DNA from 3 places in the Duganella kummerowiae genome. Region 3 is predicted to be linked to each of the others. Evidence: predicted binding sites of a transcription regulator. Region 3 holds the regulator's gene; each other region holds the start of a gene.
The links. Region 3 encodes sigma-54, which starts transcription at its own class of promoters, with help from an activator protein. Its sites were predicted from a motif close to TGGCANGNAANCTGCTTT; they were not measured.

Region 1 (7,971 bases), 120 kb from region 3:
AGCTCCTCGGCGGCGATGGCGTTGCCGAAGACCGGTACCAGCAGGGCGCCGCCGGCGGCCGCGCTGATTTTTAAGAATGAACGTCGTTCCAAATGCATACTCCCTGGTGTTAGCGGCGTCGCTCCTGCGAAGGCAGGAGCCCATGCTGAGTGCGAGTGTATGCGGCTTCAGCATGGACTCCGCAGTGGCGGACCACCGCCTGCGCGGGAGTGACGGCTCAGACTGCGTCGGACAGCGAGGTGAAGTTGAAGTCGCGCACCTTCATGGCCGGGATCACCAGCTGGAAGGGCGATTCGTCACCGGCCAGGATTTCCGGCTTGCCCAGTTCATCGATGTTGTTGAGCATCGTGACCGGGCTTTCATTGAAGCGGAAGTTCTTGATCGGGTGCTTGATCTTGCCATTCTCGATGTAGAAAGTGCCGTCGCGGGTCAGGCCGGTCAGCAGCACCGACTGCGGATCAACCATGCGGATATACCAGGTGCGCGTGACCAGCACGCCCTTCTTGGTATTGGCGATCAGCTCCTCGGTGGACTTGCTGCCGCCCGCCATGATGATGTTGCCCGGCGTGCCGATGGCGCGCTTGCCCTGCTTCTTGGCCCAGAACAGCGAGTAGTCCAGGTAGGCCACCTTGCCGTTCTTGATGATGTCGTGCTTTTCGCGCGCCAGGTAGGAGCCGCCATCCCAGGGCAGCACGGCCACGTCCTTGTCCCAGGGGTCGGCCCAGATGTTGACCTGTTCGTCGAACAGCTTCTCGCCCATCCGGTTGCCGCCGCCCTTCTTGGACAGGAAGCTGCGGCCCTCGTCGGCCGAGCGGGCGTCGAAGCTGCCGAACATGAAGCCCAGCAGGTCGGAGGTGGCGGCCGGCTCCAGTATCACGGTGTAACGGCCCGGCTCCAGCGCCTTGGCGTCCACCGACTTGAGCGCCTTCTCGATCGCGATGTCGGAGGCGGCGCGGGCGTCGAACTTGTTCACGTCGCCCACGCTGCGCTTGACCCAGCCGGAGCCGCGTCCATCCTCGGTGCGCACGGTCAGGGTGAAGTCCAGGCCGGTGTCGCGCTGGTAGCCGAACACACCCTTGGAATTGGCGATCGCCTCGAAGCTGCTGCTGTCGCTGAAGAAGCCGGCCGCGACCAGCTTGTTCTTCTTGCTGTTCTCGATGCTGTAGGCCGCCACCTGGGCACGGAACTCGGGATCGATGGCGTCGGTGGCGGCGTGGAAGGTCTGGGACGGCTTGTACTGCTGTTTCTCCGGGGTCGGCATGAATTCCGGATTTTCCGGCGCCAGGCGCGCCAGGTCCTCGGCGCGGCGCACCGCTTTTTCCAGCGACTTGTCGTCGAATTCATTGATGGTGGCGATGCCCTGCTTCTTGCCGAACGCGACGCTGACAACCAGCTGGGTATCCTCCACCAGGCCCGCGGTGGACACGGCGTTGCGCGCATAGCGCACGTTGCCGCGCCGGCTGCCGTTGATCTTCACTTCGCACTGGTCGCCGGTCGAATACGACAGCACCTTGTCCATTACGCGCTTGGCGTCGTCCTGGTTCAGTTGTTTCATCTGCGCTCCCCCTTAGCCGATCTTGCGTGCGGTGTTGATCACATTGATGCCATTGAAGCGCGTGGTGCTGGCGCCGTGCGACACCGTGCTGACCTGGCTGGGCTGGCCCTTGCCGTCGAAGAAGGAACCGCCCATGCGCCAGTCGCGCTCGTCGCACATGGCGGTGCAGGCATTCCAGAATTCCTGGGTGTTGGACTGGTAGGCCACGTCCTCCAGCATCTGGCCGATCTTGCCATCCTTGATCTCGTAGAACAGCTGGCCGCCGAACTGGAAGTTGTAGCGCTGCTGGTCGATCGAGAACGAACCATCGCCCACGATGTAGATGCCTTTCTTGACGTCCTTCACCAGTTCGTCCGGCGTGATTTTCTTCTTGCCGGCCTGCAGCGAGACATTGGGCATGCGCTGGAATTGCACGCTGCTCCAGTTGTCGGCATACGAGCAGCCATGCGACTCCTTCTCGCCGATGATGTGGGCCTGGTCGCGGGTGGCCTGATAGTTGACCAGGATGCCATCCTTGATGATGTCCCAGCGCTTGCACTTGACGCCTTCGTCGTCATAGCCGACGTAGCCCAGCGAACCGGGGGTGGTCTTGTCGGCCACGATGTTGACCAGGTCGGAGCCATACTTGAATTTCTTGGACTGCCATTTGTCCAGGGTGGCGAAACTGGTGCCGGCGTAGTTGGCCTCGTAGCCCAGCACGCGGTCCAGCTCGGTCGGGTGGCCCACCGATTCGTGGATGGTCAGCCACAGGTGCTCGGGCGACAGCACCAGGTCGTACTTGCCCGGCTCGACCGACTTGGCGGTCAGCTTTTCCTTGGCCTGCTTGCCGGCCGCGCGCGCATCTTCCACCAGGTCGTAGGACTTGGTGTACAGGGTGGTCACGCCGCCGGCCGCCTTGAGCTTGTGCTCGGGGCGGGCGTCCAGGTATTCATAACCCATGCCGACCGGGGCCGACAGGCCCTGGCGCGAACGGAACTTGCCGGACGTCTTGTCCACGGCGGTGGCGGTGACCGGCACCCACAGGCGGTGGATGTCCTGGTCGATATAGGAACCGTCGGTGGAGGCGAAGTATTTTTGCTGGTTGACCTGGAACAGCAGCGACTGCATGAAGTTGGCGCCGCCATCCATGCCGGCCTTGTTGGCGGCAATCAGCAGCTCAGCCTTTTCCTTGATGGGGACGGCGCGCCAATCCTTGGTGTAGGGCGTGGCCCAGCTGACTTCGCCCGCGCCCTTGACCGGGGCCAGCTGCACCGGCTCGCCGCCCAGCTTGGCGTTGGCCTTGGCGATGGCCACCGCCTGGCGGGCCGCGGCGGCCACGCCGTCGGGCGTCATGTCGTTGGTGGCGGCAAAGCCGTAGGCGCCGCCCGCGATCACCCGCACGCCGACCCCGGCCGACTCGGTGTTGACCACGTTTTCCACGTTCAGGTCACGGGTGATGATGAACTGGTTCAGGTAACGGCCGACGCGCACGTCGCAATAGCTGGCCCCGGCCTGGGTGGCCGCCGTCATGGCGGTATCGGCCAACTGCTTCTTGAATTTGGTTTCCACCGGCTTGAGCAGCTCTTCGGCCGCGATGGCGCGCCCGAAGGTCGGCAGCAGCATGCTGCCCAGGGCCAGGCTGCTCATGTTCAGAAATGCACGTCGTTCCATTGTCTCTCCAATCACTGACTTAAGGATCGCGGCTTGTGGCCGCACTGGATTCTTGCTCTGCACTGCAACGCTATCGTCCACCACGCAAGCCGTTTAGAACCCGTTCAAAATGACCATGGCGGCGTTGCGGCTCCTTGCCGTGCACGCGCACTGTCTTCGTCGCCGCGCCTTGCCCTGCTCATTTTAAAACGGGTTCTTAATCAATGTTGGTAGCCGAATAAGCCAGCTCTTAGGCAAAATGTGTGCCAATGCGCAACGATGGTGCAAAAACCAGGCAGGGCCGCCGCTGCAAGCCGTGCACCGCTGCCGCCGGTGTCCGCCAGTGTCCGCCAGTGTCCGGGCAGTGTCCGCGAGTTGTCCGGGGCCGGACAGGCTTGACCTGGTATCGCGCTTGGCCGATCATCGCGCAGGGCCGACGCCGTGACGGACGGCCCGCCACCATAACGACCACCCTTCAGGAGATCTGCATGAAACGATTGCTTGCGGCCGCACTGGCATCCACCCTGCTGCTGGGCGCCGCCCAGGCCGAGGACGCGCAGCTGCGCGCCGCCATCAGCGGCAGCGCCCGCACCCCGGCCAACGTCGAACGCGACGTCTACCGCCATCCCTACGAGACCCTGACCTTCTTCGGCATCCGCCCCGACATGACGGTGGTGGAACTGGCGCCGGGCGGCGGCTGGTACACGGAAATCCTGGCGCCCTACCTGCGCGAACGCGGCAAGCTGATCACCGGGGGCGCCGAACTGTCCGCCCCGGACGCCGGCGAACGGCGCAGCGCCGAGCGCTTCATGGCCAAGCTGAACGGCAACCCGGCCGCGTTCAACAAGGTGCAGCTGGGCGTGTTCGCACCACCGCGCAAGATCGAGCTTGCACCACCAAATAGCGTCGACATGGTGCTCACCTTCCGCAACGTGCACAACTGGATCCCCAACGGACCGGACAAGATGAAGGAATTGTTCGCCAGCCTGTACACCGTGCTCAAGCCGGGCGGCGTGCTGGGCGTGGAGGAACACCGCCTGCCGGCCGGGAAGATGCAGGACGCCACCGCCAGCACCGGCTACATGTCGGAGCAATATGTGATCGGACTGGCGGAAGCGGCCGGCTTCAAGCTGGCCGCCAAGTCCGAGATCAACGCCAATCCCAAGGACACGGCCGACCACAAGGGCGGCGTGTGGGCCCTGCCGCCCACCTATGCCAACAAGGACGTGGACCGCGCCAAATACCAGGCCATCGGCGAGAGCGACCGCATGACCCTGAAGTTCGTCAAGCCGAAGTAAATTGCTCTATCTCGCGGTGGATAGCCTGCAGCGGCAGCTGTTTCTCCACCGCGCCCAGTTTCATGGCCTCCTGCGGCATGCCGTACACCACGCAGCTGGCTTCGTCCTGGCCCACGGTGCGGGCGCCGGCCTGCAGCATTTCCAGCAGGCCGGCGGCGCCGTCGTCGCCCATGCCGGTCAGGATGACACCCAGGGCGTTGGCGCCGGCGCAGCGCGCCACCGAGCGGAACAGCACGTCCACCGAGGGCCGGTGACGGTTCACCAGCGGCCCCTCCACCACGTCCACCACATATTCGCCACCGTCCCGGCGCAGCAGCATATGGCGCCCGCCGGGCGCGATCAGCGCCAGGCCCGGCTGCACGCGGTCGTTGTGGGCCGCTTGCTTGACGCGGATGCGGCAGATGCTGTCCAGGCGCTCGGCGAAGGCGCCGGTGTAGCGCTCCGGCATGTGCTGCACGATGACGATGCCGGGCGCGTCGATCGGCAGCATGGCCAGCACCTCCTCCAGGGCCTGGGTGCCGCCGGTGGAAGCGCCTATCGCCACCACCGGCGCCGTGGTGCGGGCTGGCGCACGCGGGCCGGCGGGCGGCAGCATGGCGTCCGCATCGAGCACGGCCGCCGCCCCGGGCGCAGGCGCCTCCAGGGTCACGGGTGAGGTGCCGGCCGTGTTCGCGTGCATGGGCTTGGGCGCGCTCCTGCGCGGGCTGGCGGCAGCGCGCACGGCGGCCACCAGGGCGGCGGCCAAGTCCGGCGGGCACACGGACAGGTCCGCGCGCGGCTTGACGATGACGGCGGCGCCCGCAGTCAGTCCTTCCACCGAGGACAGCGCCTTGCCGGACAGCGCCGAGCAAACCACCACTGGCGCCAGACGCTCCAGCATCAGGGTACGCAGGAAGCCCAGGCCGTCCGTGTGCGGCATATCCACGTCCAGCACGATCACGTCGGGGCGCTGGACCTTGATGCGCTGCATGGCCAGTTGCGGATTGGCCAGCGCATGGCTGACCTGGATGCCGCCAGCGCCATTGAGCAGGCCGGCCAGCACCTGGCGCGCCACGGCGGAATCATCGACGATCATGACCTGTATCGAGCTCATCCATTTAATGTAGCCGAAGTCCGGGAACGCTTCCAGTGCGCTGCTGTTTTGGCGGGGGCGTTAGTATAGGAAGGACAAAATGGGAACGATATCAACTAGTTTAAATATCAAGATTTTTGCCTCAAAAAAACAGAGTGTTAATTCTAATTTGCAACATACGTATCAAATGTTACAAATACTTGTTGAGGAAAGCCAGGTAACCGGATATATTTATTGGATACAATTTCCAACAGGAAATCACTCTTTCCTTATCCAGGGTTTGCCGAGCCGGTAGCCTGGCCCAGCACCATGACGCAAGAATTTCTAAGCCACCGAGCCAAATACCGCTCCATCATTGCCCGCCGCTATAACGTCAGCGAAGACGTGTACGACGAGATCACGCGCCTGCTGGCCCCGCTGGCCGAGCCCGTCCACCTGCGCAAGGGCGAATACCTGCAGCGCATCGGCAGCGTGGCCCAGACCTTCTGCTGGCTGCACAGCGGCGTGGCGCGTTCCGGCTTCATCACTGAAAGCGGCAATGAAGTCACCCTGCACTTCATGGTGGATGGCGAGACGGCCGCCTCGCACGGCGACCTGCTGCGCGCCCGCAACGGCGAACCGGCCATGCATTTCGTGGTGGCGGAAACGGCGCTGCGCGGCTACCGCATGGACTGGCTGGAAGTGAGCCGCCTGACCGAAACCAACAACACCCTGCGCGACTACTACCTGCGCGTGTCCGAGCGCGGCATCCTGCTGCAGGGCCGCCGCCTCTACATCAGCGCCGCCTCGGCCCAGGGCCGGCTGGCGGCCTTCCGGCGCGAGTATCCTGGCCTGGAGGCGCGCATCTCGCAGAAGGTGATGGCCTCCTTCCTCGGCATCACCCCCCAATACATGTCGCAGCTGCTGCGCCTGGACGGCGAAGCCAAGCCTGAATAATCAATTTCCGGTGCCTGTCTACCCGGTGTCAGGTCTGCCAAGGGTCTACCCGGTGTCAGGTACCCGGTGTCATACCCGGCATACCCGGTGTCAGGTCTGCCATTAGTACATGAGCTCGTCTCTAAGGCGAACTCATGTACCAATGGCAGATCTGACACCAGGTTGCCAGGTTGGACACCAAGTTGGACAGACACCAGGTTGGTTGGACACCAGGTTGGTTTATGGGGTTTTCGGCTTGACCGGCGTGAACAGCAGGTCGGCGAAGTCGTAGCTGAAGTCGGTCTCCTTCGAGACGGGGGCCATCTTCATGCGTTCTATGCTGCCGTCCGGATTCAGGGCGAAGGTCACGTAGGCGTCGGCGTTGAAATTGCGCTCTTTCCAGCGCACGATGAAGGTGTCGTGCTGGAAGTGCTCCAGTTCCCCTTCCAAGTCGGGGGTGCGGCTGAACGCGAACACCTGCTTGCCGCCTTCGCTGCGTATGGTGGCCGTGCCATACCAGGGGTCGCTGTACTCGCCCTCGTAGGCGGCCAGCGGCAGCGAGGGCTGCGAGGCGGCAGCGCGCGCCGCGCCTTCCTTGCCCTGGCGCGCCAGTTCCTCCTGGTGGTCGGCCGCTTCCTGTTCCGCATACAGCCGTATCCAGTCGGACGGCGCCACCTTCAGGTAGTGGTCCAGGATGCGCCACTGCAGCGCCGTCATGGCCGGCCCGTTCTCGGCATTGGTGAGTATCGCGATGCCCAGTTTTTCTTCCGGCACCATCACCACCCGCGAGTAAAAGCCCTGCAGCGCGCCGCCGTGCATGGCCAGCTTGCGGCCGCGGTAGTCGCGCAGCTGGAAGCCCAGGCCATAGCCCATGAAATTCGGACGGGTGGCCGCCAGCGCCGGCTTGGGCTCGCTGATCTTCATCGGGGTCTGCTCGGTCCACAGCTCGCGCGACTGGGCCGCGCTCAGCAAGCGGCTGCCGTCTTCTTTCACGCCGCCGTTCAGCAGCAGCGCCATCCAGCGCGCCATGTCCTCGGCATTGGTATTGATGCCCACCGCACCCACCGCGTTCGGCACCGGCATGGGCTTGACCACCGTCACCTGCTCGCCGACCTTGCTGTGCGGCGCCGCATAGTTGCTGCCGGCCGTCATCTCGGCCACGCTGGTGACCGTGCCATTCATGCCCAGCGGCGCCAGGATGCGCTCGCGGATGGCCGCCCCCCAAGGCTGGCCCGCGTACTTGGCGACGATCTTCCCGGCCACGATGTACAGCAGGTTGTCGTAGGCGTAGCTGTTGCGGAAGCTGGTGGCCGGCTTCACGTAGCGCAGCCTGGCGATGATCTCGTCGGTGCTGAAGATGGTGCTCGGCCACCACAGCAGGTCGCCGGCGCCCAGGCCCAGGCCGCTGCGGTGGGTCAGCAGGTCGCGCACCGTCATCACGCCGGTGACGTAGGAGTCATACATCTGGAAGTCCGGCAAGTGCTTGGTGACCGGATCGTCCC
Region 2 (7,971 bases), on a different contig from region 3:
CTTCGCCTGGTTCGTGCGCGACAGCGTGGCGCGGGGCGGCATGGTCAGGCTGCTGGAAGACTGGCAGCAGCCGCGCCATCCGCTGTACATCATGTACCCGCCCAACCGCCACCTGAACGCCACCGTGCGGGTGTTCGTGGACTGGGCGGTACAGCTGTTCGCGGCCGTGGACGACCGCAATACGTAATCAATCGGCGATGTTGAGCGCGGCGCGGGCGCGCAGGCAGGTGTCGGAACCAGCCTCGCATTCGCGGCAGGTGGTCGAGCGCTGCGGATAAATGTCGCAGCTGACCGACTCGCCCACTTCGCCGCGCAGGCAGACGCAGCGCGCGGGTGTTTGCAGCGTGCCGTTCATGGCCACGTGCCAGGGCGAGACCGAAGTCACCAGTTCTTGCGGCACCGTGCCTTCGGGATGGAGGGTGGTCTCGCTCCAGTAGAAGCTGACCCGGAACACGGAGCAGCACGCTCCGCAGGTCTGGCAGTCGTAAGCCATACGGCGATCGATCTTCGATGCGGTAAAAAGTCGCATTCTAGCAGCCATGAAAAAACCCGGTAAGCCGTTGCCAGCCTACCGGGTTTGCACGGACCGCGCTTATACTTTCGCGCTTACACCTGCACGGTATCGGCCACGCTGCGGAATTCCTCGATCTGGTCGAAGTTCATGTAGCGGTAGATGTCGCCGGCGTTCTTGTCGATCACGCCGATGTGCGACATGTACTCTTCCTTGGTCGGGATGCGGCCCAGCGCCGAGCACACCGCGGCCAGTTCGGCCGAACCCAGGTAGACGTTGGTGTCGATGCCCAGGCGGTTGGGGAAGTTGCGGGTCGAGGTCGACATCACGGTGGAGCCCTTGCGGATCTGCGCCTGGTTGCCCATGCACAGCGAGCAGCCCGGCATTTCCATGCGGGCGCCGGTGCGGCCCAGGGTGCCGTAGTGGCCTTCCGAGGTCAGCACCTGCTGGTCCATCTTGGTCGGCGGGGCGATCCACAGGCGCACCGGGATGTCGGCCTTGCCTTCCAGGACCTTGGAGGCGGCGCGGAAGTGACCGATGTTGGTCATGCAGGAACCCACGAACACGTCGTCGATCTTGGCGCCGGCCACGTCGGCCAGGGTCTTCACGTCGTCGGGATCGTTGGGGCAGGCCACGATGGGTTCGTGGATGTCGGCCAGGTCGATCTCGATCACGGCGGCGTATTCGGCGTCGGCGTCCGGCGCCAGCAGCTGCGGATTGGCCAGCCAGGCTTCCATGGCCTTGATGCGGCGCTCCAGGGTGCGCTTGTCCAGGTAGCCGTTGGCGATCATCCACTTCATCAGGGTGATGTTCGAGTTCATGTACTCGATGATCGGGGCTTTATCCAGGTGCACGGTGCAGCCGGCGGCCGAGCGTTCGGCCGAGGCGTCGGTCAGCTCGAACGCCTGTTCCACTTTCAGGTCCGGCAGGCCTTCGATTTCCAGGATGCGGCCGGAGAAGATGTTTTTCTTGCCCTTCTTGTCCACGGTCAGCAGGCCTTGCTGGATGGCGTACAGCGGAATCGCGTTGACCAGGTCGCGCAGGGTCACGCCCGGCTGCATCTTGCCCTTGAAGCGCACCAGCACCGATTCAGGCATATCCAGCGGCATCACGCCGGTGGCGGCGGCAAAGGCCACCAGGCCGGAACCGGCCGGGAACGAGATACCGATGGGGAAGCGGGTGTGCGAGTCGCCGCCGGTGCCCACGGTGTCGGGCAGCAGCAAACGGTTCAGCCAGGAGTGGATCACGCCGTCGCCCGGACGCAGGGCTACGCCGCCGCGGTTCTCGATGAAGGCCGGCAGTTCGCGGTGGGTCTTGACGTCCACCACTTTCGGGTAGGCTGCGGTGTGGCAGAAGGACTGCATCACCATGTCGGCCGAGAAGCCCAGGCAGGCCAGGTCTTTCAGCTCATCGCGGGTCATGGGGCCGGTGGTGTCCTGCGAGCCCACGGTGGTCATCTTCGGTTCGCAGTAGGTGCCGGGGCGGATGCCCTGGCCTTCCGGCAGGCCGCAGGCGCGGCCGACCATCTTCTGCGCCAGGGTAAAGCCACGGCCGGTGTCGACCGGGTTCTGCGGCAGGCGGAACAGGGTGGACGGGGCCAGGCCCAGGGCTTCGCGCGCCTTGGCGGTCAGGCCGCGACCGATGATCAGGGGGATGCGGCCGCCGGCGCGCACCTCGTCGAACAGCACCTCGGACTTGACCTTGAACTCGGCGATCACCACGCCGTTTTTCAGGGCCTTGCCTTCATACGGACGCAGTTCGATCACGTCGCCCATTTCCATTTGCGTGACATCGAGCTCGATCGGCAGGGCGCCCGCGTCTTCCATGGTGTTGTAGAAGATGGGAGCGATCTTGGTGCCCAGGCACACGCCGCCGAAGCGCTTGTTGGGGATGAAGGGGATGTCTTCGCCGGTGAACCACAGCACCGAGTTGGTGGCGGACTTGCGCGAGGAACCGGTGCCGACCACGTCGCCCACGTAGGCCACCAGGTTGCCCTTGGCTTTCAGTTCGGCGATCTGCTTGAGCGGGCCGACCTTGCCCGGTTCTTCCGGGTTGATGCCAGGGCGCGGATTCTTCAGCATGGCCAGCGCGTGCAGCGGGATGTCGGGACGGGTGGTGGCGTCCGGCGCGGGCGACAGGTCGTCCGTGTTGGTTTCGCCGGAGACCTTGAACACGGTCAGGGTCAGGCTGTGCGGCACTTCGGGACGCGAGGTGAACCACTCGGCGTCGGCCCACGATTGCAGCACTTCCTTGGCGCGGGCGCTGCCCTGGTCGGCCAGCTCCTTGACGTCATGGAAGTAGTCGAACATCAGCAGGGTTTTCTTCAGGCCCTCGGCGGCCACGGCGCCGACCACGGCGTCGTCCAGCAGCTCGATCAGGGGACGGATGTTGAAGCCGCCCAGCATGGTGCCCAGCAGGCGGGTCGCCAGTTCGCGCGAGATCAGCGGCGAGCTGTCGGTGCCCTTGGCCACGGCGGTCAGGAAGGCGCTCTTGACCTTGGCGGCGTCGTCCACGCCGGCCGGCACGCGGTTGGTGATCAGGTCGACCAGGAAGTCTTCCTCGCCAGCCGGCGGATTCTTCAGCAGCTCGACCAGGTCGGTGGTCTGCGCGGCGCTCAGCGGCAGGGGAGGGATACCGAGGGATGCACGTTCGGCAACATGGTGGCGGTAGTCAGCTAACATGGAAAACTCTCTGTGTGGGTTGTACTGGCCGCTATTGTACCTCAACAACTCTTATATAAGACATATGACCAAAGATTTCGCCGGGGTTTTGTATCTGATTGTTGCAATCACGTAACTGAGTACTTGCGCCCCGGCGCCGGACGCATAATGCAAGCTCCTCACCACACTTGCGCCGGAGCATCCATGCTGAGCCGTTTTTCCCTTTGTTTTGCCGCACTTGCCGCCGCCGGCCTGGCCGGACCGGCGCTGGCCGCCGACCTGCCGCCCGCCACCTGGGTGGACAAGGATACCGGCCACCGCGTCTGGCGCCTGACGCCGGAGCCGAGCTCATCTTCGTTGTACTTTAACTTTAGCGCCATCACGCCGGATGGCAAGTGGATGGTGTACAACGCCAACGACGGCATCCATGGCCTGGACCTGGCCACCCGCCAGACCAGGCTGCTGGTGCCCAACCATGGCGATCCGAGGACGGCGCGCACCATCGCGGTGGGCCGCAAGAGCAATGTCGTGTTTTTCCTCAGCGACGACGCGGCCACCAAGGTCACTTCCATCCAGCGCGCCGACTTCGACACCGGCGAGATCGTCAAGCTGGTCGATGTGCCGGCCGGCTATCGTATCGACAGCATCAACGCCGACGACACCCTGGCCGCCGGCACCTATGAAACGGCGCCGCCGGCCAAGCCCATCCTGAAAATACAGGGCCCGCTGGAAGCCAATCCGCGCGCCAAGGCCGAGATGATGGAGCAGCGCCTGGCGGCGCGCATTCCGCTGGTGCTGTTCACCATCAACCTGGCGACCGGCAAGGAGACGCAGCTGCTCAAATCCACCGACTGGATCAACCACCTGCTGTTCTCGCCCACCGATCCCACCCTGCTGATGTACTGCCACGAAGGCCCGTGGCACAAGGTGGACCGGGTCTGGACCATACGCACCGACGGCAGCGCCATCACCAATATCCACCAGCGCACCATGGCGATGGAAATCGCCGGCCACGAATTCTGGGGCCAGGATGGCAAGACGGTGTGGTACGACTGGCAGTATCCGAAAGGCGCGACCTTCTACGTGGCGGGCCGCAACCTGGAGACCGGCGTGCGCACCGCCTACCAGCTGGAGCGCAACGACTGGTCGATCCACTACAACGTGTCCAGCGACGGCAAGCTGTTCGCGGGCGACGGCGGCGATCCGGGCCAGGTGGCGCATGCGCCGGACGGCCGCTGGATCGTGCTGCTCAAGCCGCAACCGCTGCTGGACAAGGAGGCGCTCAACGACAAGAGCTACTGGCAGCCGGGCGTGCTCAAGTCCGAGCGCCTGGTGAACATGGCGCGCCACGACTACAAGCTGGAACCGAATGTGCGCTTCACCCCGGACCGCAAGCTGGTGGTGTTCCGCACCAATATGTTCGGTCCCGGCTATGTGCTGGGCGTGGAAGTGGACAAGGCGCCGGCCGGCGCCGCCGACGTGATGTCCACGCCCGAGCTGGCGGCCAGGTTCAAGCCGGAGCCGCCGGGCCGTTGACATCCTGACCCCGAACGCTGCGCTTAAAGTACCGCTGGCACCGCCGGCGGCGCCGACTGCATGGTGCTGGCGACCAGCTGCAGCGCGTGCTGTATCTCCTCCCGGCTGGCCAGGCCGCCCAGGCAGACCCGCACTGCCTGCGGCGGTGTTCCGCTGATGGTGAAGGCGTCGCTGGGCACCACTGCGATGCCGGCCGCCCGCAGGTGCGCGGTGAAGGCCAGCCGGTCCCACTGCGCCGGCAGCTTGATCCACAAATGGAAGGATTCCGGCTGCGCATCGTAGCTGCCCTCCGGCAGCAGGCGCGCGGCCAGGCGCTGGCGCGCCATGGATTCCTTGCGGATGGACGCCAGCGCCAGGTCGGCCGTGCCGTCGCGTATCCAGCGCGTCGCCAGCGCGGCGGTAAAGGGGGAGGCCATCACCGCCGTGGCCCGCAACGAGGCCGCCACCCGCGCCGTGTCGGCCGCATCGGGCGCGCACACGTAGGCCAGCCGCAGTCCGGCCCCCACCGACTTGGCCAGGCCCGCCACGTGGAAGGCAATGTCGGGCCCGATGGCGGCGATGGCCGGCGCACCTGCGCGTGGCAGTAAGCCGTAGGCGTCATCCTCGATGATGGGCACGCGGTAGTTGCGCGCCACCTGCACCAGCGCTTCCCGGCGCTGGGCGGACATGCTCAGCGTGGTGGGATTGAGCAGCGTGGGATTGCAGTACAGTGCCTGCGGCCGGTGCTGCACGCAGGCGGCCGCGAACGCCAGCGCATCGATGCCTTCGCCATCCATCGGCAGACCGACCAGTTTCAGGTTGAGCAGCCCGGCCACGGCGCGCAGCCCGGGGTAGGTCAGGGCCTCGCAGCAGATCACCGATCCCGGCGGCGCAATGGTGCTGAGGATGGCCAGCAGCGCCGCCTGCGCGCCCGGCACCACCAGCAGCCGTTCCGGTTCCACCACCAGCCCGCGCCGCCGCAGCCATAGCGCGCCGGCCTCGCGGTCGCGCGCCGAACCGCCGAAGTTCTGGTAGCGCAGCAGCTCCACCATGGCGCCATCCGTGTCCGCCAGTGCCGATAGCCCGGCCCGCATCAGCTTCAGCAGATCGGGCGGATACGCTTCCGGCGGCATGTTCATCGACAGGTCCACATTCGGCCGGCTGGCCACCGCATGCGGCACCGCCAGCGCGCGCCGCCCGCAGACAAAGGTGCCGCGGCCCACGGTGGAATCGACCAGGCCACGCTTGTGGGCCTCGCCGTAGGCGCGCGCCACGGTGGTGAAGTCCAGTCCCAGCGCCTGCGCCAGCTGGCGCTGCGGCGGCAGGCGCTGTTCGGCCACCAGCCGCCCGGTCGCGATGTCGGCGGCAATGGCGTCGGCGATCAGCTTGTAGACCGGGCCTTCGTTTTTCTTCAGCTTGGGGAGCCAGCTTGCGGCGCTTTTGGGCATGCTCTTTCTCCAGTCAATCCAGTACGGTGCCGAAAATTGTATGCATGATGCATGCCCGCTTTTCGGTCCCGAAACGGGCCATTCCTGCACCACGGCCGGGCAGCGTGCGCCATCGCGGCGCACCCCGCTAGTGCCTTGTTTCATATGGGAAAAATGGATTGTATGGAGAATTTGTAGGGATGCCGCTCCGGGCGCGGAAAAACGGCGTGCGCGCCGCCAGAGCGTAGCCCCGCGCGCCGGGGCCGATTGCATGGATTTCGGTCCCGTCAAATGGCTGCCGGGCTGGCATGGCGTGGCACGCCGGATGCAATCAATCCCGGCATCGCGGCGCAGTCAATCGGCGGCGCCCGATTCCATCCACCCCTAGCGAAAGAGAGACGACCATGCCAGCCATAGCCCACAAACCGCACACCAAAGGCGATTACTTTGTCGACTACGAGGAGAAGGTATTCGAGGACGTGAAAGCCCGTCCGGGCGAGAAAGCGCTGATCACCTTCCACACCGTGGCCTTCGAAGGCTCGATCGGCTTCGTCAATCTGCTGCAGGCCACGCGCCTGCAGCGCAAGGGCTACGAGACCACCGTGCTGCTGTACGGCCCCGGCGTCACCCTGGGCCTGCAGCGCGGCTTCCCCACGCTGGGCGACGAGGCCTTCCCCGGCCACCTGAACATGAACAACCAGCTGGTCAAGTTCATGGCCGAGGGCGGCAAGGTGTACGCCTGCCGCTTTGCCCTGCAAGCCCTTTACGGCCATGGCGAGCCGTCGCTGATAGAAGGCATACGCGCCATCGCGCCGCAGGACGTGCTGGACCTGAAGCTGCTGCACCTGCGCGACAACGCCGTCGTGATCGACACCTGGACCCTGTAAGCCGGGAGAGGCGGACATGACTACGACCAAGAAGCGTGTACGCGCGGCGGCGGTGCAGATCGCGCCGGACCTGGACAGCGCCGGCGGCACCCTTGCGCGCGTGCTGGAGGCCATCGCCGGCGCTGCCGCCCAGGGGGCCGAACTGGTGGTCTTTCCCGAGACCTTCGTGCCTTACTATCCCTATTTTTCGTTCGTGCGTCCGCCCTTTGCCGCAGGCGCCGAGCACCTGCTGCTGTACGAGCGCGCCGTGTCCGTGCCGGGACCGGTCACGGACGCCGTGGCCGCCGCCGCGCGCAGCCATGGCGTGGTGGTGGTGCTGGGTGTGAACGAGCGCGATCACGGCAGCTTGTACAACACCCAGCTGGTGTTCGACGCCGACGGCGCGCTGGTGCTCAAGCGCCGCAAGATCACGCCGACCTATCACGAACGCATGATCTGGGGCCAGGGCGACGCCAGCGGCCTGACTGTGGCCGAGACGGCAGTGGGCCGCGTCGGCGCGCTGGCCTGCTGGGAACACTACAACCCGCTGGCGCGCTACGCGCTGATGGCGCAGCACGAGCAGATCCACTGCGCCCAGTTCCCCGGCTCCATGGTGGGGCAGATATTCGCCGACCAGATGGAGGTGACCATACGCCACCATGCGCTGGAATCGGGCTGCTTCGTCATCAACGCCACCGGCTGGCTCAGCGACAGCCAGATCCAGTCCATCACGCCCGATCCAGCGGTGCAGAAGGCGCTGCGCGGCGGCTGCTGCACCGCCATCGTCTCGCCCGAGGGCGTCCTGCTGGCCGAGCCGCTGCGCAGCGGCGAGGGCATGGTGATCGCGGACCTGGACATGGCCCTCATCACCAAGCGCAAACGGATGATGGATGCGGTCGGCCATTACGCGCGGCCGGAGTTGCTTAGCCTGGTCATGGACGGACGGGCCAAGCTGCCGCTGCAGGCTGCCATCGATGTCCCGGCCAAGCGGA
Region 3 (7,971 bases):
TTTACGGGCGTGTAGCGACTTTGTTACGACTGGCAAGTTTTTTGCTTGGCCAATTCGGCTATACTTTCGGCATGAGTGTAACCCATCAAAAAACAATGCTGAAAGCTTTTGACGCAAATACGGCCGCGCACGCCCTCAAGCTGGCGCGCGAGACCCTGCGGATCGAGGCCCAGGCCATCAGCGCCCTGGAGGCGCGCCTGGAGCGCGACGACAGCGTGGTGCGCGCCATCGAGCTGCTGCTCAACTGCAAAGGCCGCGTGGTGGTGTCCGGCATCGGCAAGTCCGGCCACATCGCACGCAAGATCGCCGCCACCCTGGCCTCGACCGGCACCCCGGCCCTGTTCGTGCATCCTGCCGAGGCGGCCCATGGCGACCTGGGCATGGTAACGGCCGACGACACCTTCATCGCGATCTCGTATTCCGGCGAAAGCTCGGAGCTGATGGCCATCCTGCCGGTGGTCAAGCGCATGGGCAGCCCTTTGATTTCCATCACGGGCAAGCCCGGCTCCAGCCTGGCGCGCCTGGCCGATGTGCACCTGGACGTGGCGGTGGACAAGGAAGCCTGCCCCATGAATTTGGCGCCGACCACCTCCACCACCGTCACGCTGGCGCTGGGGGATGCCCTGGCCGTGGCCCTGCTGGACCTGCGCGGCTTCAAGGAAGAAGACTTCGCCCGCTCGCACCCGGGCGGCGCCCTGGGCCGGCGCCTGCTGACCCATGTGCGCGACGTAATGCGCAGCGGCGACGCCGTGCCGCGCGTGGCCGCCGATGTCAAGCTGACCGACGCCCTGCTGGAAATCACCCAGAAGGGCATGGGCATGACCGCCATCGTGGACGGCGAAGGCCGCCCGCTGGGCGTGTTCACCGACGGCGACCTGCGCCGCATGATCGAGAAGGTGCAGGACTTTACCCAGGTGGTGATACGCGACGTGATGCACCCCAACCCGCGCAGCATCAGCCCGGACAAGCTGGCGGTGGACGCCGTGGCCGTGATGGAGCAGTACCGCATCAACCAGATGCTGGTGACGGACGCCGACGGCAAGCTGGTGGGCGCCCTGCACATCCACGACCTGACCCGCGCCAAGGTGATCTGATGACGGCAACCTTCACCCCCATCGAACCCGTGGCCCATATCCTGGCCCGTTTCCAGGCCTGAGGATGGTGATGCGCAAACGTACCGCCCACCGCTGGCGCCTGACCCTGATCATGACGGTGGGCGTATTTGTCGCTGTCGGCACCACCTGGCTGGTGCAGGTGGTCAACCAGGCCGGCCAGGAAGCATGGGTCGACCAGCACCGCAGCGAGCCGGACTACATCGTCGAGCGCTTTAGTTTCGTGCGGGCCGGCAAGAACGGCCAGCCGGCCTACATCATTTCGGGCGACAAGCTGACCCACCGGCCCATCGACGATTCCTCGGTGATCGACAAGCCCATCGTGCACAGCCTGGCCACCGACCAGCCTCCCATGAACATGCGGGCCGACACCGCCCGCGTAGACGAGGGCAACACCCGCGTCCAGCTGAACGGCAGCGTGGACGTGGTGCGGCCCGCCACGGCGGCGGCCCAGCCGCTGCGCCTGACCACGCCGGCACTGACCGTGTTCCCGGACGAGGAAAGAATGGAAACCGACCAGCCGGTGCACCTGGAAATGGGCAAGTCGACCGCCCAGGGCAGCGGCATGAAAGCCAACAACGCGACGCGCCAGATCACCCTGTACGGGCGCGGCCAGATCGACGTGCCGCCGCGCGGCGCGCGCTGAGCACCAGGAGAACCCAACATGACACGACATACGATGCAATTACTGCTGGCCGCCGCCGCCCTGCTGCTGGGCGGCGCCGCCGGCGTGGCGCAGGCCGAGAAGGCCGATTCCAACAAGCCCACCGAGATCAAGTTCGACCAGCTGGAAGTGGACGACGTCAAGCAGATCAAGACCTTCACCGGCAACGTGATCCTGACCCGCGGCACCCTGCTGATGAAGTCGCCCAAGGCGGTGGTGACCGAGGACCCTGAGGGCTACCAGTACGTCACCCTGACCAATTCGCCCGGCACCATGGCCACCTTCCGCCAGAAGCGCGACGGCGCCGGCGACCAGTGGGTCGAAGGCCAGGCCGAGCGCATCGAATACGATGGCAAGACCGAGCTGGTCAAACTGTTTTCCAAGGCCCAGATCAAGCGCCTGGAAGGCAGCAAGCCGGCCGACCAGGTCGATGGCGAATTCATTTCCTACGACAGCCGCAAGGAATTCTTCGCGGTCAAGAACACCTCCACCGGCGAGAGCAAGGTGGGCGGCGGACGCGGCTCCATGGTGATACAGCCATCCAGCAAGAACCCGGCCAACGCCGCGCCGCAACCAGCGCCACAGGGGAAATAATGGACATGGCCAGCTGCGGCAGCACCCTGATCGTACGCGGACTGCAAAAGACCTATGGCAAGCGCCAGGTGGTGCATGACGTGTCGCTGCAGGTCGAGTGCGGCGAAGTGGTGGGCCTGCTGGGCCCCAACGGCGCCGGCAAGACCACCTCGTTCTACATGATCGTCGGCCTGGTGCCGTCCGATGCGGGCAGCATCGATATCAGCGGGACCGACATCTCGCGCCTGCCCATCCACCGCCGCGCGGCGCTGGGACTGTCCTACCTGCCGCAGGAGGCGTCCGTGTTCCGCAAACTGACGGTGGAAGAAAACATCCGCGCCGTGCTCGAAATCCAGCGAGTCAACGGCAAGCCTTTATCCAAGGCGGAAATTGATGAACGGCTCAATACCCTGCTAGCCGATTTGCAAATCGAGAAGCTGCGTGACAACGCCGCGCTGTCCCTGTCGGGCGGCGAGCGGCGCCGCGTGGAGATCGCGCGGGCCCTGGCCACCAACCCGCGCTTCGTGCTGCTCGATGAACCTTTCGCCGGGGTCGACCCGATTGCCGTGATTGAGATCCAGCGCATCGTGCGCTTCCTCAAGGAGCGCGGCATCGGCGTCCTCATTACCGATCACAATGTGCGCGAGACGCTGGGCATTTGCGACCGCGCATACATCATCAACCAGGGCACGGTACTGGCATCAGGCCGGCCAGACGACATCATCGCCAATGAGTCGGTGCGTCGCGTGTATCTGGGTGAACATTTCCGTATGTAGATCCATGAAACAGTCTTTGCAACTGCGTACCTCGCAACATCTCGCGCTGACGCCGCAGCTGCAGCAGTCCATACGCCTGCTGCAATTGTCGACGCTGGAATTGCACCAGGAACTGGAACAGCTGCTGACCGAAAATCCCTTGCTGGAAAGGCTGGACGACCCGCTGGACCACTCCGTGCGCCTGCTGTCCGATGGCGCCATCAGCCAGCCGGCCGGCGCCGCCGAGGCCGGCGCCGATCCCGTGCACACGCCCGACAATGCTGCGCCGGCCGGCGAAGGCGAGGCCTATGACGGCCCGGCCGCCGACACCGACAGCACCACCCCCGAGGCCGACATGGACTGGGGCGACGCCGGCCGTAGCAAGAACAACGACGACGAGGATTCCCGCCCGCAACTGGAAGCGGGCCACTGCACCCTGCGCGAGCACCTGATGGAGCAGATGCGGGTGACGGTGCTGGAAATGCGCGACCGCGCGCTGGTGGAAATCATCATCGATGCGCTGGACGAGAACGGCTACCTGGAAGAGCCGCTGGAGGACATCCACGCGCGCCTGCCGGAAGAATTGGAGATCGAGCTCGATGAGCTGCGCACGGCCCTCACGCTGCTGCAAAGCTTCGACCCGGTGGGCGTGGGCGCCCGTAACGCGTCCGAGTGCCTGGCGCTGCAGATACGCCGCATGCCCGGCGTGCCCCTGGTGACGCGGCGCATGGCGCTGACCATCGTCGAACAGCATCTGGCCTGGTTTGCCCAGCGCGATTTCAACAAGCTGAAAAAAGCCCTCAACTGCGACGAGGAAGACTTGCGCGAGGCGCAGGCCGTGATCCGCCAGTGTAATCCGCATCCGGGCGCCGCCTTCGCGTCCGACGTGTCCGACTACGTGGTGCCGGACGTGATCGTCAAGAAGGGCCGCAACGGCTGGCAGGTCAGCCTGAACAACGACGTCATGCCGCGCTTGCGCGTGAACGCCATGTACGCCAACCTGCTCAAGCAGGGCAAGGGCGAGGGCGCCATGGGTGCTCAGCTGCAGGAAGCCAAGTGGCTGATCAAGAACATGCGCCAGCGCTTCGACACCATCCTGCGCGTGGCGCAGGCGATAGTGGAACGGCAAAAGAATTTTTTCTCGCACGGCGCCGTCGCCATGAGACCCCTTGTGCTTCGCGAAATTGCTGATACACTGGGTTTACACGAGAGTACTATTTCTCGGGTAACAACTCAGAAATACATGCTGACCCCGCATGGCATGTTTGAGTTGAAATATTTCTTCGGCAGCCACGTCGCCACCGAAGCGGGGGGCGAAGCCTCATCGACGGCGATACGGGCGCTCATCGTGCAACTGACAGGAGCAGAAGACCCTAAAAATCCTTTATCCGACAGTAAGATTGCGGACATGCTGGGAGAACAGGGCATGGTGATCGCGCGACGTACTGTTGCCAAGTATCGCGAAGCCTTGAAAATCCCTCCAGTCAGCCTCCGCAAGTCTTTGTAGTGCATTGGCCACTGCGCGCCCGGCGGCAATGGGCGCCCGCACTGGCCGTAAGGCGACATCATCTTTAGGAGTGTGTATGAATCTCACCATCAGTGGTCATCATCTCGAAGTGACTTCGGCTATCCGTGAATACGTGCAGAACAAGCTGGAGCGCGTCACCCGCCACTTTGATCAAGTGATCGATATCGCCGTGATCCTCACGGTCGATAACCTTAAAGAGAAAGAGAAACGTCAAAAGGCTGAAATCAACCTGCGTATGTCCGGCAAGACCGTGTACGTGGAAAGCCTGTCGCAAGACCTGTACGCCGCCATCGATACGCTGATCGACAAGCTCGACCGGCAAGTCATGAAATACAAGGACAAAGTCCAGCAGCATGGCCACGACGCCATCAAACACCTGCCCGACAGCTACGAACCCACCGCCGCCGTCTAGACCCCACGCCGGCTCCACAACGAAGGGCGCGCTTGGCGCCCTTTTTTGCCTGTGTTAAGGTAAACGTTTTCCTTCTGCGAGTGGCTGCATGAAACTTGATAAATTATTTATATCGTTGCTGCTCAGCGCCGCCGTGTCCGTCTCCGCCGCCGCACCTGCCTGCAAGCCGGCGCCGCCGGCCGTGATCGACATCGACGCCAACGGCTACTACACCGACAGCCATCACTCCGTGATCGACCCGGTACTGCGCGCCCGCAACATCGCCAACACCAAACCCATCGAGGATTTCCTCGGCGAAGTGTCGAGCGCGGCCAGCCGCTACCAGGCCGACCCGCAGGGCCAGGCCGCCGACGGCGCCTGCGCGCTGGCATGGCTGTCGGCCTGGGCCGGGCAGGGCGCCATGCTGGGCAAGCTGAGCACGGAGCAGTCCTGGTACCAGCGCAAATGGACCCTGTCCGGCCTCTCGCTCAGCTATGCGCGCGTCAAGCCGGCCGCCAGCGAGCAGCAGCGCCAGGCCATCGAAGGCTGGCTGGGGACTATCGCCGACGCCACCATCCAGCATTCGGACGCGCATAAGGGCGTGCGCAACAACCACTACTACTGGGAAGGCCTGGCGGTGGCCGCCGCCGGCGCCGTGACCGGCGACCAGCGCCGCCTGGCCTGGGGCCGCAAGGTGTTCGACCACGCCATGACACAGGTGGCGGACGACGGCTCGCTGCCGGCCGAGATGGCGCGCGCCGCCAAGGCGCTGCACTACCACGTGTTCTCGGCCGTACCGCTGTCCATGCTGGCCTCGGTGCTGGACGTGCACTCGCCCAGGCTGGACCAGCTGGTGCGCTACACCATCGCCGCCGCGCGCGACCCGTCCGGCATCGCCAGGGCCGCCGGCGTCGAGCAGGAGCCGGTGGGGCCGGGCGAGATGTCGTGGACCGTGATCTATGCCCGCCATGAGGGCAAGCCTGAACTGGCGGCCGCCAACCCGACCCGCTATCCGCGCCTGGGCGGAGAACTGAAACTGGCCAATCCGCTGGAGCACGTGGCGCGGTAGAATGGGCCATGAGCGAATTCGTCCAGACCAGCATCAGCAACGGCGCCGGCGTCATCACGCTGGACCGTCCCCAGGCCCTCAATTCCCTGTCGCTGGAGATGGTGCGCGCCATCACACGCGCCCTGCTGGACTGGCGCGCCAGCGATGACGTGACGGCCGTGCTGATACGCTCCAGCGCCGCCAGGGCCTTCTGCGCCGGCGGCGATATCCGCTTCTTCCACGAGGTCGGGCGCACGCCGCGGGCGGCGCTGCTGGAGGATTTCTTCACCGAGGAATACGCGCTCAACCACCTCATCCACCACTATCCCAAGCCCTATGTGGCGCTGATGGATGGCGTGGTGATGGGCGGCGGCATGGGCATCTCGCAGGCCGGCCCGCAGGCGCGGGTGCGCATCGTCACCGAACGTACCCGCATGGCCATGCCGGAGGTGAATATCGGCCTGTTCCCGGACGTGGGCGGCAGCCACTTCCTGTCGCACGCGCCGCACGCCATGGGCCATTACCTGGGCCTGACCGGACTGGCCATTCACGCCGCCGACGCGCTGTATGCCGGGCTGGCCGACCACTATGTGCCGTCCACGCACCTGGGGGCGCTGGCGCAGCTGGTCGCCGCCACGCCCGGCGCCGGACTGCGCGCCGCCATCGCCGCGTTTGCCGCGCCGTTCCGCGCGCAGCTGCAGGCAGGCAGGCTGGAGGCGCAGCGCGACGCCATCGCACGCCATTTCAGCGCCGGCTCCGTGCCGGCCATCATGGACGCGCTGGCGGCCGACCCCAGCCCCTTCGCGCAAGAAGCCCTGGACGCCATGCGCGCCCGTTCGCCGCTGATGATGTGCGTGACCCACGAGCTGCTACGGCGCGGCGCCACGCTGGAGCTGGCCGAGTGCCTGCGCATGGAGCGCAGCCTGGTGCGGCGCTGCTTCGAGCATGGCGAGGTGCTGGAGGGCGTGCGCGCCCTGGTGGTCGACAAGGACCACGCGCCGCGCTGGAACCCGCCCGCGCTGGAACAGGTTGGCGGCGACATGGTGGCGCAGTTCTTCGAGCCGGTATGGCCCGGCTACGCCCACCCGCTGCGCGGGCTCGTGGGCTGATCAGGACTGTTCGCGGTGCCTGACCACCACGCGCTCGGCGGGGTGGAAGTACTGCGCCAGGCGCTCGGCCATGTACACCGAGCGGTGCTGGCCGCCGGTGCAGCCCACCGCCACCGTCAGGTAGCTGCGGTTGTCGGTCTTGAACGAGGGCAGCCATTTTTCCACGAAGGCGCGGATGTCGTTGTACATCTCCACCGCGCTGGGCTGGGCATTGAGGAAGTCGATTACGGGCGCGTCGCGGCCGTTGAGCGGGCGCAGGGCCAGGTCGTAATACGGATTGGGCAGGGCGCGCACGTCGAACACGAAATCGGCGTCCATGGGCACGCCCAGCTTGAAGGCGAACGATTCGAAGAACAGGGTCAGCGGCGCGCGCTCGATCGCCACCAGGTCCTTGATCCAGCCGCGCAGCTTGTTGGCGCTGGCTTCCGAGGTATCGATCACGTGGCCCAGCTTTTCGATGGGCGACAGCCGTTCGCGTTCCTCGGCAATGCATTCGATCAGGGTGCGGCGCGCGGCCGGGTTCTGTCCCGGACGCAGTTCATGCGACAGCGGGTGGCTGCGGCGCGTTTCGGAAAAGCGCGCCACCAGCGAATGCGTGTTCGCGGTCAGGAACATCACCTTCACGTCGTGGCCCAGCTGGCGCAGGGCCTGCACGTCGGCCGGCAGGCCGGCCAGCGATTCGGCGCTGCGCGCATCGACCGCCACGGCTAGCATGTCCGTGCCTTCCGCCACCAGGGTGGAGACCAGGTTGGACAGCAGAGCGGGAGGGAGGTTGTCGACACAGTAGTAGC

Region 1: ACLB1G_RS09700 (TldD/PmbA family protein) is a predicted target of sigma-54. The motif match lies at 3,436-3,453, and genes of this name have one in related genera.
Region 2: ACLB1G_RS17795 (MSMEG_0572/Sll0783 family nitrogen starvation response protein) is a predicted target of sigma-54. The motif match lies at 6,428-6,445, and genes of this name have one in related genera.

Annotation. Positions count from the first base shown of each region.
Region 1 covers NZ_JBKFEH010000008.1:410,736-418,706, forward strand. The annotation lists gene ACLB1G_RS09690 (TldD/PmbA family protein) at 1-92, opposite strand, end outside; gene ACLB1G_RS09695 (TldD/PmbA family protein) at 218-1,555, opposite strand; gene ACLB1G_RS09700 (TldD/PmbA family protein) at 1,568-3,205, opposite strand; gene ACLB1G_RS09705 (class I SAM-dependent methyltransferase) at 3,673-4,482, shown strand; gene ACLB1G_RS09710 (protein-glutamate methylesterase/protein-glutamine glutaminase) at 4,469-5,575, opposite strand; gene ACLB1G_RS09715 (Crp/Fnr family transcriptional regulator) at 5,864-6,490, shown strand; gene ACLB1G_RS09720 (serine hydrolase) at 6,710-7,971, opposite strand, start outside.
Region 2 covers NZ_JBKFEH010000012.1:4,437-12,407, forward strand. The annotation lists gene ACLB1G_RS17770 (LysR family transcriptional regulator) at 1-187, shown strand, start outside; gene ACLB1G_RS17775 (YkgJ family cysteine cluster protein) at 188-529, opposite strand; gene acnB (bifunctional aconitate hydratase 2/2-methylisocitrate dehydratase) at 607-3,192, opposite strand; gene ACLB1G_RS17785 (oligogalacturonate lyase family protein) at 3,376-4,707, shown strand; gene ACLB1G_RS17790 (aminotransferase-like domain-containing protein) at 4,731-6,134, opposite strand; gene ACLB1G_RS17795 (MSMEG_0572/Sll0783 family nitrogen starvation response protein) at 6,518-7,000, shown strand; gene ACLB1G_RS17800 (Nit6803 family nitrilase) at 7,017-7,971, shown strand, end outside.
Region 3 covers NZ_JBKFEH010000008.1:286,138-294,108, reverse strand. The annotation lists gene ACLB1G_RS09115 (KpsF/GutQ family sugar-phosphate isomerase) at 96-1,094, shown strand; gene lptC (LPS export ABC transporter periplasmic protein LptC) at 1,165-1,758, shown strand; gene lptA (lipopolysaccharide transport periplasmic protein LptA) at 1,777-2,370, shown strand; gene lptB (LPS export ABC transporter ATP-binding protein) at 2,370-3,125, shown strand; gene ACLB1G_RS09095 (RNA polymerase factor sigma-54) at 3,130-4,611, shown strand; gene hpf (ribosome hibernation-promoting factor, HPF/YfiA family) at 4,688-5,044, shown strand; gene ACLB1G_RS09085 (alginate lyase family protein) at 5,133-6,092, shown strand; gene ACLB1G_RS09080 (enoyl-CoA hydratase/isomerase family protein) at 6,101-7,180, shown strand; gene rapZ (RNase adapter RapZ) at 7,181-7,971, opposite strand, start outside.